DNA from 4 places in the Pantoea alfalfae genome. Region 2 is predicted to be linked to each of the others. Evidence: predicted binding sites of a transcription regulator. Region 2 holds the regulator's gene; each other region holds the start of a gene.

Region 1 (3,108 bases), 1.1 Mb from region 2:
CGTGGCACCAAACATGGCAAACAGGTGTTGCAGGCTGAGTGGAATGGTTTGCAGTAACGGCGGCCGTTCACTGACGCCAATGGCGCGACGAGTCATCATTTATCCCCTTATGTTTTTTATCCCCGGGGTTTCGCGCCTCTGGCACAGCAGCAGTGATGCCGATGCGCCTTGCGGCAGACCGAATTCATTCGGGGAGTTTTTTTGCCAAAAAAAAGCCGACTCTCTGGTCGGCTGTGCGATTTATTTGGTTCCGAAAATCTTGTCCCCGGCATCGCCGAGCCCGGGAATGATGTAACCCTTTTCGTTCAGTCCCTGATCCACTGACGCGGTGTAAAGCTCGACGTCAGGATGCGCTTTCTCCAGGGCGGCAATCCCCTCTGGTGCGGCAACCAGAACCAGCACTTTGATGCTGGTGCAGCCCGCTTTCTTCAGCAGGTCGATGGTGGCGATCATAGAGCCACCGGTCGCCAGCATCGGGTCGACCACCAGCGCCAGGCGCTCTTCAATGTTAGAGACCAGCTTCTGGAAATAAGGAACCGGCTCCAGCGTCTCTTCATCACGGTAAACACCCACCACGCTGATACGGGCGCTGGGAACGTGTTCAAGCACCCCTTCCATCATGCCCAGGCCGGCACGCAGGATCGGAACCACCGTGATTTTTTTGCCTTTAATCTGATCGATCTCTACCGGGCCGTTCCAGCCCTCAATGGTGACGCGCTCTGTTTCCAGATCGGCGGTCGCTTCGTAGGTCAGCAGGCTGCCCACTTCAGAGGCCAGCTCGCGAAAACGCTTTGTACTGATATCATGCTCACGCATCAGGCCCAGTTTATGTTTGACCAGCGGGTGTCTGACTTCCACGATCTTCATTGGTGTTCTCCCGGAATGAGTTGAGCTAAAAAAAAATCGCGGGATTATACCGCCTTTTGCGCGCTGCGCCACCTGCTCTTGCGCAAAGCCGCGGGTTTTACCGGGACAAATAGAGGATTAATGAAAATCGCCTGATGCGCAATGCCGGACTCGCAAACGTTTGCCTGCACTGATAGAATTGCCGCGCTTTATTTTAAACCACCAACCGCAACTCGCGTGGGGACCTCGCAGTGACCGACAAAACCTCTCTCAGTTACAAAGACGCCGGTGTTGATATTGATGCTGGTAACGCTCTGGTTGACCGTATTAAAGGCGTAGTGAAAAAGACGCGTCGCCCGGAAGTGATGGGTGGACTGGGCGGTTTTGGTGCGCTTTGCGCGCTGCCGCAAAAATACCGTGAACCCGTGCTGGTCTCCGGCACCGATGGCGTTGGCACCAAGCTGCGTCTGGCGATGGATCTTAAACGTCACGATGCCATTGGCGTTGACCTGGTCGCGATGTGCGTCAACGACCTGGTGGTTCAGGGCGCCGAGCCGCTCTTCTTTCTCGACTACTACGCCACTGGCAAACTGGATGTGGATACCGCCTCTGCGGTGATCACCGGCATCGCCGAAGGGTGTCTGCAGTCGGGTTGTGCGCTGGTAGGCGGTGAAACCGCTGAGATGCCAGGCATGTATCACGGCGAAGATTACGACGTGGCCGGTTTCTGTGTCGGCGTGGTGGAAAAGTCAGAAATTATCGATGGCAGTAAGGTGCAGGATGGCGACGTGCTGATCGCCCTCGGCTCCAGCGGCCCGCACTCTAACGGCTATTCGCTGGTGCGTAAGATTCTGGAAGTCAGCAATACCGATCCGCTGGCTGAACAGCTGGAAGGTAAACCGCTGGCCGATCATCTGCTGGAACCGACCCGCATCTACGTGAAAAATATCCTGAGCCTGATTGAGCAGGTCGATGTGCACGCTATCGCGCACCTGACCGGCGGTGGCTTCTGGGAGAATATTCCGCGCGTGCTGCCCGACAACACCCAGGCCGTGATCGACGAGAAGAGCTGGCAGTGGCCGGCGGTCTTCAGCTGGTTACAGCAGGCGGGCAACGTCAGCCGCTTCGAGATGTACCGCACCTTTAACTGCGGCGTCGGCATGATCATCGCACTGAGCCCGACAGACGCGGACAACGCGATTGCGCTAATGCAGGCCGCGGGCGAGAAAGCCTGGAAGCTCGGCGTGATTAAAGCGTCTGATGCAGAAGAGCGTGTGGTCATCAACGGATGAAGAAGCTGGTTGTACTGATTTCCGGTAACGGAAGTAACCTTCAGTCCATCCTTGACGCCTGTGAGAGCGGGCGGATTCACGGCAGTGTCGCTGCCGTGTTCAGCAACCGTGCCGCCGCTTATGGCCTGACGCGGGCGCAGGAGGCGGGGATCCCCGCCCACGCGCTTGCCGCCAGCGACTTCGCTGACCGCGAAGCTTTTGATCGTCAGCTCATCGCTGAAATCGAAGCCTACCGTCCGGATCTGATTGTGCTGGCGGGTTATATGCGCATTCTCAGCAGCGCATTTGTGGCGCATTTTCACGATCGACTGCTGAATATCCACCCTTCCCTGCTGCCGAAATATCCGGGTCTGCATACGCACCGTCAGGCACTGGAAAACGGCGACAGCGAACATGGCACCTCCGTGCATTTCGTCACTGACGAGCTGGATGGCGGTCCGGTGATCCTGCAGGCAAAAGTCCCGGTTTTTCCCGGCGACAGCGAAGCGGAGATTACGGAGCGGGTGCAGCATCAGGAGCATGCCATCTATCCGATGGTAATCGGCTGGTTTGTTGAGGGTCGTCTGGCGATGCGTGACGGCAAGGCCTGGCTGGATGGCGAACCGCTGCCGCCGCAGGGTTATGCTAACGATTGATGCACTGGAAGCCAGGGCTTCTTATGAAGTACTGGCAGAGTAAAGGCTCAGGAAGCCTATGCCCTCCGTAAAGACGCAAAAAATGCCATCCATGGCAGCTCAGCACGGGCGATTACGCACCTCATCCCTGAGGTGCGCCCGAAGCCGGCCCAACGTTTTGCGTTGTTCAAAAACGCACCCGGCGTTTTTGTCCATGGCCCGCGATGCTTTACTACGGGCATAGGCTCCCATCGCTTTAAGCCTATGAGCCGTCTGACACAAAAACCTGCTCTGCTCCCGTTGCTGGCTCAGCCGTAACGCCCCGTAATGTAATCTTCGGTCCGTCGCTGCTTCGG
Region 2 (3,108 bases):
AAGACCTCGCTTAAAACCGCCCGTATCAGCAAAAGCAAAGAAAAAAATAAAGAAAAAAAACGCTATGGTCATCAGCGCCTGCTGAAAACCGCTGAGGTCACCACCAGCGAACCTGGCACGATTAAAATGAGCAAATCACACCGTCAGCGCTACCAGAAAGCGCGAGAAACCGCGATGACGAAGCTGATGGGACAGCTGGGTAAACCGTATCAGTGGGGCGGCACCTCACCACATACTGGTTTCGATTGCAGCGGTCTGGTCTGGTATGCCTATAAAGATCTGGTGAAGTTTAAGATCCCGCGTACCGCTAACGAGATGTATCACCTGCGTGACGCAGCACCGATTAAGCGTGAATCGCTTGAGAAAGGCGATCTGGTCTTCTTCCGCATTAACGGTCGCGGTACGGCGGACCACGTCGGCGTTTACCTGGGCGATGGCAAGTTTATTCAGTCGCCACGTACCGGCAAAGATATTCAGATCAGTGCATTAGGCGAAGATTACTGGCAGCGCCACTATATTGGTGCCCGTCGGGTGATGACGCCGAAAACCATTCGCTGAGCAGCACTACAGTCCGAAAAAAGCCGGGATAATCCCGGCTTTTTTTATTAGTGCAGAATGGCGGTAAAACTGAAAGCCACAATCATCAGCAGACAGCCGACAGTGGTCATTAACGCCAGTTTAAGATCGGTACTCATTGTTTGCTCCTTAGTCACACACTTTGTAGGGATATGGCATTTTCCCACAGGGTCCGGTAAAAATCTCGTTTTATCCGTTCAGCCTTGTTAGAATCTCGCCTTTGTTGCGCAACGCGTGCAACCCTGATTCCGTTTGCGCATCTTTTGAGGCGTTTTTTCTCCGCCAGAAGCCTGTTTACCGGCCAGAAAAGCCGCATTTTTGCGGAAAAAACCCTGAGCAGACGCAAACGTTTAACATTACGCTTATCATAGAGTTAGGTAAGGACTGGAGTCCGATTTTCATGGCAACAATTAAAGATGTGGCGAAACGCGCTGGCGTCTCAACGACCACCGTTTCGCACGTCATCAATAAAACCCGCTTTGTCGCTGAAGAGACGCGCGAGGCGGTCTGGCAGGCAATTAAAGAATTGCACTACTCGCCGAGCGCTGTAGCACGCAGTCTGAAAGTAAACCACACCAAGACGCTGGGTCTGCTTGCCACCTCCAGCGAAGCGCCCTATTTCGCTGAAATTATTGAGGCGGTTGAAAATCACTGTTTTGATAAAGGCTATACGCTGATTCTGGGTAATGCGCATAACGACCTGCAAAAACAGCGCGCCTACCTCAGCATGATGGCGCAGAAGCGTGTCGATGGCCTGCTGGTGATGTGCTCTGAGTATCCGGACGATCTGCTGCAGATGCTGGAAGAGAACCGCAATATCCCGATGGTGGTGATGGACTGGGGCGAATCGCGCGCCGACTTTACCGATACGGTTCTCGATAATGCCTTCCAGGGCGGCTATCTGGCGGGACGCTATCTGATTGAACGCGGACACCGCGATATCGGTGCCATTCCGGGTCAGATGGAGCGCAATACCGGCGGCGGACGCCATGCCGGTTTCCTGAAGGCACTGGAAGAAGCGGGAATTCAGCCGCGCGCGGAGTGGATTGTGCAGGGTGACTTTGAGCCAGAGTCGGGTTATCAGGCGATGCAGCAGATCCTGTCGCAAAAGCAGCGCCCGACCGCCGTCTTCTGCGGCGGCGACATCATGGCGATGGGGGCCATTTGCGCCGCCGACGAGATGGGTCTGCGCGTGCCGCAGGATATTTCGGTAATCGGTTATGACAATGTGCGCAACGCACGCTATTTCGCCCCTGCCCTGACCACGGTGCATCAGCCTAAAGCCCAGTTGGGTGAGAAGGCGCTGGATATGCTGCTCGACCGCATCACCAGTAAGCGCGAAGTGTCACAAACGATTGAAGTCCATCCGACGCTGATTGAGCGCCGTTCAGTGGCCGATGGTCCGTTCCGCGACTATCGCCGCTAATCCTCGCTTAACCACTCCTGATTAAGCGTTTGCGTATCACCCAGATAGCTGAGCAACCAGCCTGTCGCCGGTGATGCGCGATCCTCGGCCCAGCTAACGCAGCAGGGGCTGTCCGGAAATGCTACCGGAAGCGTTAGCTCCACCAGCTCGCCACTGTCGAGCAGTGGCCTGGCCAGATGCCCCGGCACCATCGCCACGCACAAGCCCGCCTGCACGCATTCCAGTCCGGTTTGCCACTCCGGCACCACCAGCCTGCGCTGGTTATCCAGCGTCCATGTCATACGACGCGGCAGTGCGCGTGATGTATCTTCCAGCACCAGGGACGGCCAGCTACGCAGCGTGTCGTCATCTATCTGGCTCGCCTGCGTCAGCGGATGATCGGGCGCGACCACGCAGCGCCAGTTGAGCGTACCCATATCGCGAAACGCAAACCGTCCGCCCACCGGAATTGCCTGTGTGGCCCCAATCGCAACTTCTACCCGGCCATCGGCCAGCGCATCCCAGACACCATTAAAAACTTCATAGCTGATGATCAGCTCCATATCGGGGAAGTGGCGATAGAAATCTTTGACCAGCTGCCGGGTGCGCTGAGGTTTGGCGATACGGTCAACGGCAATGCTGAGCTGCCCGCGCCAGCCATTGGCCAGCTGCTGACACTGCCGCCGTGTAGCAAGCATTTTTTTGATGACGCTGCGCCCTTCCCGGACAAAATGTTCGCCTGCTGGCGTCAGCACCACTTCACGATGCTGGCGTTCGAACAGCGGCACCGCCAGCCAGTTTTCCAGCTGACGCACTGTATAGCTGATGGCAGAAGGTACCCGATGCAGCTCCTGCGCGGCTGCGCTGAAGCTGCCCCCTCGGGCAACCGCGTCAACGACCTCTAATGCATATTCTGACCACATAATCTGCCTTCAAAAATTTTAACAGCAACCGGCAAATATTACCGTTTCACAGCGGCAAACGCACCTTTTACACTCTGCCGCGTTTATCCTGCAAAAATGAGAATGAGATGCTGTCGAATAAAGGATTTATGCCCTATCTTGCCCTGCTGAGCATGCTCGGCTTTTTAGCCACTGACATGTATCTGCCCGCCTTTGGTGCGATGC
Region 3 (3,108 bases), 1.0 Mb from region 2:
GCCGGACGAGCTGATATTTCGCTGACCTACTTTGAATTCGGTACGCTCTCTGCGCTGAATCTGTTTCGCCAGGCGCAGCTGGATGTCGTGATCCTCGAGGTCGGCCTCGGCGGACGACTGGATGCCACCAACATCGTGGATGCCGATGTCGCCGTAGTCACCAGCATTGCACTGGATCACACCGACTGGCTGGGACCGGATCGCGAAAGCATCGGACGTGAGAAAGCGGGCGTCTTCCGCGCGGGGAAACCGGCGATAGTCGGTGAACCCGATATGCCACACAGCATCGCTGTGGTCGCGCAGGAAAAAGGCGCTCAGTTGTTACAGCGCAACCGCGACTGGTCCTGGCATGCGCAGGCCGAAAGCTGGTCGCTGCGTGATGTGCAGGGCGAGCTGAACGATCTGCCGCTGCCTCAGGTGCCGCTGCCTAACGCGGCGACCGCGCTGGTGGCGCTGCGTGTTTCAGGGCTTGAGGTCAGTGAAGCGCAGATTCGCGCCAGCCTGCCGCTGGCGATGCTGCCAGGGCGGTTTCAGACTATCAGTGAATCACCGCGCGTGATTCTGGATGTCGCCCATAATCCGCACGCGGCAGGCTATCTGGCGTCGCGGCTGGCGGCCCTGCCGAAACGTGGCAAGGTGCATGCCGTCGTGGGCATGCTGCACGATAAAGATATCGCCGGAACGCTCGCCGCATTGGCTCCAATAGTTGATGCCTGGTACTGTGCACCGCTTGACGGTCCGCGCGGTGCCAGTGCAGAGCAACTGCTGGACGCGCTGCCGCAGGGCGAGACCTTTGGTTCGGTTGAACTCGCCTGGCAGCAGGCACACCAGCGGGCTGCGCCGCAGGACACTGTGCTGGTGTGTGGTTCATTCCACACTGTGGCACAGGTCATGGAATCGATTGAAACGGAGAAAGGACGTGGCAAGTAAGTTTCAGAACCGTTTAGTCGGCACCGTTATTCTGGTTGCCGTTGGCGTGATTGTGTTGCCAGGGCTGCTGGATGGTCAGAAAAAGCATTACAAAGAGGAGTTCGCCGCCATCCCGCTGGTGCCGAAACCTGACGATCAGCAGGATAGCGAAATGGTGCCGCCGGTAACCCAGTCGCTGCCCGCTCAGCCGCCGGAAGGCGCAGGCAGTGCCGTCAATAGCAGCAATGGCAATGGTAAAACCAACGCCACGGCGGAGCAGGGACGGACGCAGCCGTATGAAGAGAGCGATCCTGTCGTCGTCTCGCCGCCGCCGGTCCATCAGTCTGTGCCTGCACAGACGGTGACGAAGCCGAAAGCGGCAGAGCAGCAGAAACCTAAAGTCACCGAGCAGCCTAAGCAGAAGCCGGTTGAACAGCAGAAGCCAAAAGTCGTGGAGCAGCCTAAACCGAAGCCGGTTGAGCAATCCAAAGCGGTTGAGCAGCCAAAGCAGGAAGAGGCGCCAAAAGTGGCAGAGACCACGGCTCCGGCGGGGCAGGCTTATGTGGTGCAGTTAGGTGCGCTGAAGAACGCCAGTAAAGTAAATGAGATTGTCGCGCAGTTGCGGCTGTCGGGCTATCGCGCCTTTACCGTGCCGTCAACGCCGGTTCAGGGTCAGATTACCCGTATCTACGTTGGCCCTGATGCCTCGAAAGCTAAAATGCAAGGCGCGGTGGGTGAACTGAAAAGCATCTCAGGACTGGGCGGTGTTGTAAAACCGTATAGCGCCCGTTAAACCGGCGATTGGCGCTGCCGATAGCAGTAACAGGCAGCGTCTTTTACCGGGCAGACAGCGCGCTTAACGCGCGCTGTCACGAAAAAGAGTGAAGATTTTCAACGGGCTGTCTGGTTGAGAATCACCCGGGCGATTGCAGTTTTTTTCATCGCCGCTTTTATGGATGCAGAAAAAGAAAACCGCTACGCAAACGTTTTCTTTTTCTGTTAGAATGCGCCCCGAACTGGATGCAGGGGTGCAATTGCACTGGCGCTGGAAGAGTTCATGATCTGGATTGATTACGTCATTATTGCGGTAGTTGGTTTTTCGGCTCTGGTCAGCCTGGTTCGTGGGTTTGTCCGGGAAGCCTTATCTCTTGTTACCTGGGGATGCGCGTTTTTTGTCGCCAGTCATTACTACGCCTACCTTGCAGTCTGGTTTACAGGTTTTGACGACGAACTGGTTCGTAACGGTATTGCCATCGGTGTGCTGTTTGTGGCGACGCTGATTGTGGGTGCCATTGTGAACTACGTTATCGGCACGCTGGTAGAAAAAACCGGCCTGTCGGGAACCGACCGGGTGTTGGGCGTCTGTTTCGGGGCGTTGCGTGGTGTGCTGATCGTAGCCGCTTTGCTGTTCTTCCTTGATACATTCACTGGCTTTTCCAAAAGTCCGGACTGGCAACAGTCTCAACTCATTCCCGAGTTCAGTTATATCATCAGGTGGTTCTTTGATTACCTGAAAAGCACGTCGAGTTTTTTACCCCGGTGATGTGACCGGGTGTGCGGCTAAATGAGGAAATGACAACATGTGCGGTATTGTCGGTATCACCGGTTTCATGCCGGTCAACCAGTCGATCTATGACGCGTTAACGGTGCTCCAGCACCGCGGGCAGGATGCCGCAGGCATTTGTACTATCGATGCGCTGAAATGTTTTCGCCTGCGAAAGGCAAACGGCCTGGTCAGCGACGTTTTCGAAGCACGCCACATGCAGCGACTGCAGGGCAATATGGGGATCGGTCACGCGCGTTATCCCACCGCAGGCAGCTCAAGTGCCTCTGAAGCGCAGCCATTTTATGTAAACTCCCCGTATGGCATCACCCTGGCGCACAACGGTAATCTGACCAACGCACATGTGCTGCGTAAGCACCTGTTTGAAAAGGGTCGCCGCCACGTTAACACCACTTCAGATTCTGAAATCCTGCTGAATATTTTTGCGCAGGAGTTAGATCGTTTCCAGAACGATCCGCTGGAAGCTGACAACATTTTTGCTGCGGTGGCTGCCGTACATCAGCAGGTGCGCGGTGCCTACGCCGTCGTAGCGATGATTATCGGCCACGGTATGGTGGCCTTCCGCGACCCTAACGGCATCCGTCCGCTGGTGCTGGGCAAGCGCGTTATCGCCGATGGCCGCACCGAATATATGG
Region 4 (3,108 bases), 1.5 Mb from region 2:
ACAGCGCATCACGCAGCTCCTGTTCTGTTGGCTGGCGCTTGCTGACTACACGCAGCTGGCTGGCGTCCACCATGCCGAGATCACGATCCTGGACCAGCAGGCCGCCATTGACGCGTTTAAAATCCAGCGCGGCAGTGCGGTTTTGCCACTGGCCGCAGATCAGGACACGAACATTCTGTTTCGCAGCGGTAATTTTTAGCGCGGCTTCGGAAACGGCAGGCGCGATGATCACCTCAACAAACTGGCGGCTGATAATCGCCTGTGCCGTCGCTTCATCCAGCTCGCGGTTAAAGGCAATGATGCCGCCGAACGCGGAGGTCGGGTCGGTCTGGTAAGCACGCTCATAGGCTGCCAGCAGATTGTCACCGGTCGCGACACCACAGGGGTTAGCATGCTTAACAATGACGCAGGCGGGTTCACTGAACTCTTTAACGCATTCCAGTGCCGCATCCGTGTCAGCAATATTGTTATAGGAGAGCGCTTTGCCCTGAACCTGCTGCGCGGTCGCTACTGACGCTTCAGTAATGTTCTCTTCTATATAGAAGGCAGCATCCTGATGGCTGTTCTCGCCGTAACGCATATCCTGCTTCTTAATGAAGTTCAGATTCAGGGTACGCGGGAAACGGCCAGCGGGCTGATTGCGTTCACCGTGATAGGCCGGCACCAGGGTACCGAAGTAGTTAGCGATCATGCTGTCATAGGCGGCGGTATGTTCGAAGGCTTTGATGGCCAGATCGAAACGGGTCTCAAGCGTCAGCGCGTTCTCATGCGCATCCATTTCAGCAATGATGGCGTCGTAGTCACCGCTGCTGACCACAATGGCGACATCTTTATGGTTCTTGGCAGCAGAGCGCACCATGGTCGGGCCACCGATGTCGATGTTTTCCACCGCCTCTTCCAGTGAACATCCTTCACGGGCGACCGTCTGTGCAAAGGGATAGAGGTTAACGACCACCATGTCGATTGGGCTGATGTCGTGCTGCGCCATGATGGCATCATCCTGGCCGCGACGACCCAGAATGCCGCCATGCACTTTCGGATGCAGGGTTTTGACGCGTCCATCCATCATTTCCGGGAAACCGGTGTAGTCAGAGACTTCAGTAACAGCCAGACCCGCATCCGCCAGAAGGCGAGCGGTTCCACCTGTGGAGAGCAGTTCGACACCGCGACTTGAGAGCGACTGAGCAAATTCGAGGATACCGGCTTTGTCAGAGACACTGAGCAATGCGCGGCGTACAGGACGAGGTTGTTGCATGGTGGTTTATCCCTTGGCTTTGTTTCGCGTATATAAGAGCGTTACGTCAGGCTTTACAGCGGTTTTCTCTTCTATATAAGAAGAAAAAATCAAAAACCTCAGGTAACGCCCCGAAAAGGGGTGTCCGGAATATTGCCCGGCATTGTAGCGAAAACGTTTGCGTGATGCTCGCCTAAATTCATTCAGCCTGCTCTGTGTGGATAACATTGTGCGTAACTGCGTATAACAGCGGCTTTTGCTGTGGAATGCAGCGAACGCTCTTTTTTATGCAATTTATGGGTTGCGACTCTCCGGCAACTCCCTATAATGCGCATCCATCAACACGGCACACCGGAAACGGGAAACGGGTTGAAGGCACAGGAGACTGCGCCGCCGGAGAAAAACTTCTGAGAAAGAGGTTGACTCTGCAGGAGGAAAGCGTAATATACGCCACCTCGCGACAGGACGCTAACGCACTGTTCGCACTGCTCTTTAACAATTTATCAGACAATCTGTGTGGGCACTCGCAGGATTGATATCAGCGTCTTTGGACGCACAAAAATATCAAAGCCTCACGAGTGAACACATAATGAAATTCATTATGACGTTTTACAGATGAGCATCGCTGCACTTGTTGCAGCAAATCAAACTTAAATTGAAGAGTTTGATCATGGCTCAGATTGAACGCTGGCGGCAGGCCTAACACATGCAAGTCGGACGGTAGCACAGAGGAGCTTGCTCCTTGGGTGACGAGTGGCGGACGGGTGAGTAATGTCTGGGGATCTGCCCGATAGAGGGGGATAACCACTGGAAACGGTGGCTAATACCGCATAACGTCGCAAGACCAAAGAGGGGGACCTTCGGGCCTCTCACTATCGGATGAACCCAGATGGGATTAGCTAGTAGGCGGGGTAATGGCCCACCTAGGCGACGATCCCTAGCTGGTCTGAGAGGATGACCAGCCACACTGGAACTGAGACACGGTCCAGACTCCTACGGGAGGCAGCAGTGGGGAATATTGCACAATGGGCGCAAGCCTGATGCAGCCATGCCGCGTGTATGAAGAAGGCCTTCGGGTTGTAAAGTACTTTCAGCGGGGAGGAAGGCGGTGCGGTTAATAACCGCGCCGATTGACGTTACCCGCAGAAGAAGCACCGGCTAACTCCGTGCCAGCAGCCGCGGTAATACGGAGGGTGCAAGCGTTAATCGGAATTACTGGGCGTAAAGCGCACGCAGGCGGTCTGTTAAGTCAGATGTGAAATCCCCGGGCTTAACCTGGGAACTGCATTTGAAACTGGCAGGCTTGAGTCTTGTAGAGGGGGGTAGAATTCCAGGTGTAGCGGTGAAATGCGTAGAGATCTGGAGGAATACCGGTGGCGAAGGCGGCCCCCTGGACAAAGACTGACGCTCAGGTGCGAAAGCGTGGGGAGCAAACAGGATTAGATACCCTGGTAGTCCACGCCGTAAACGATGTCGACTTGGAGGTTGTTCCCTTGAGGAGTGGCTTCCGGAGCTAACGCGTTAAGTCGACCGCCTGGGGAGTACGGCCGCAAGGTTAAAACTCAAATGAATTGACGGGGGCCCGCACAAGCGGTGGAGCATGTGGTTTAATTCGATGCAACGCGAAGAACCTTACCTACTCTTGACATCCACGGAATCTGGCAGAGATGCCTCAGTGCCTTCGGGAACCGTGAGACAGGTGCTGCATGGCTGTCGTCAGCTCGTGTTGTGAAATGTTGGGTTAAGTCCCGCAACGAGCGCAACCCTTATCCTTTGTTGCCAGCGATTCGGTCGGGAACTCAAAGGAGACTGCCGGTGATAAACCGGAGGAAGGTGGGGATGACGTCAAGTCATCATGGCCCTTACGAGTAGGG

Evidence for each region. The regulator PurR, encoded in region 2, represses purine synthesis genes. The targets are predictions, from matches to a motif close to CANGCAAACGTTTGCNTG.
Region 1: a site for PurR is predicted at 1,017-1,034, ahead of purM (phosphoribosylformylglycinamidine cyclo-ligase). Genes of this name have one in related genera too.
Region 3: a site for PurR is predicted at 1,886-1,903, ahead of cvpA (colicin V production protein). Genes of this name have one in related genera too.
Region 4: a site for PurR is predicted at 1,402-1,419, ahead of purH (bifunctional phosphoribosylaminoimidazolecarboxamide formyltransferase/IMP cyclohydrolase). Genes of this name have one in related genera too.

What each region holds. Positions count from the first base shown of each region.
Region 1 covers NZ_CP082292.1:1,100,434-1,103,541, reverse strand. Annotated here, with positions in the region: gene uraA (uracil permease) at 1-96, opposite strand, end outside; gene upp (uracil phosphoribosyltransferase) at 241-867, opposite strand; gene purM (phosphoribosylformylglycinamidine cyclo-ligase) at 1,098-2,138, shown strand; gene purN (phosphoribosylglycinamide formyltransferase) at 2,135-2,773, shown strand; gene pstB (phosphate ABC transporter ATP-binding protein PstB) at 3,061-3,108, opposite strand, start outside.
Region 2 covers NZ_CP082292.1:2,239,278-2,242,385, forward strand. Annotated here, with positions in the region: gene K6R05_RS10435 (C40 family peptidase) at 1-558, shown strand, start outside; gene cydH (cytochrome bd-I oxidase subunit CydH) at 606-695, opposite strand; gene purR (HTH-type transcriptional repressor PurR) at 977-2,002, shown strand; gene punR (DNA-binding transcriptional activator PunR) at 1,999-2,904, opposite strand; gene punC (purine nucleoside transporter PunC) at 3,012-3,108, shown strand, end outside.
Region 3 covers NZ_CP082292.1:1,236,826-1,239,933, forward strand. Annotated here, with positions in the region: gene folC (bifunctional tetrahydrofolate synthase/dihydrofolate synthase) at 1-930, shown strand, start outside; gene dedD (cell division protein DedD) at 920-1,702, shown strand; gene cvpA (colicin V production protein) at 1,967-2,452, shown strand; gene purF (amidophosphoribosyltransferase) at 2,490-3,108, shown strand, end outside.
Region 4 covers NZ_CP082292.1:3,756,245-3,759,352, reverse strand. Annotated here, with positions in the region: gene purH (bifunctional phosphoribosylaminoimidazolecarboxamide formyltransferase/IMP cyclohydrolase) at 1-1,255, opposite strand, end outside; rRNA gene K6R05_RS17535 (16S ribosomal RNA) at 1,887-3,108, shown strand, end outside.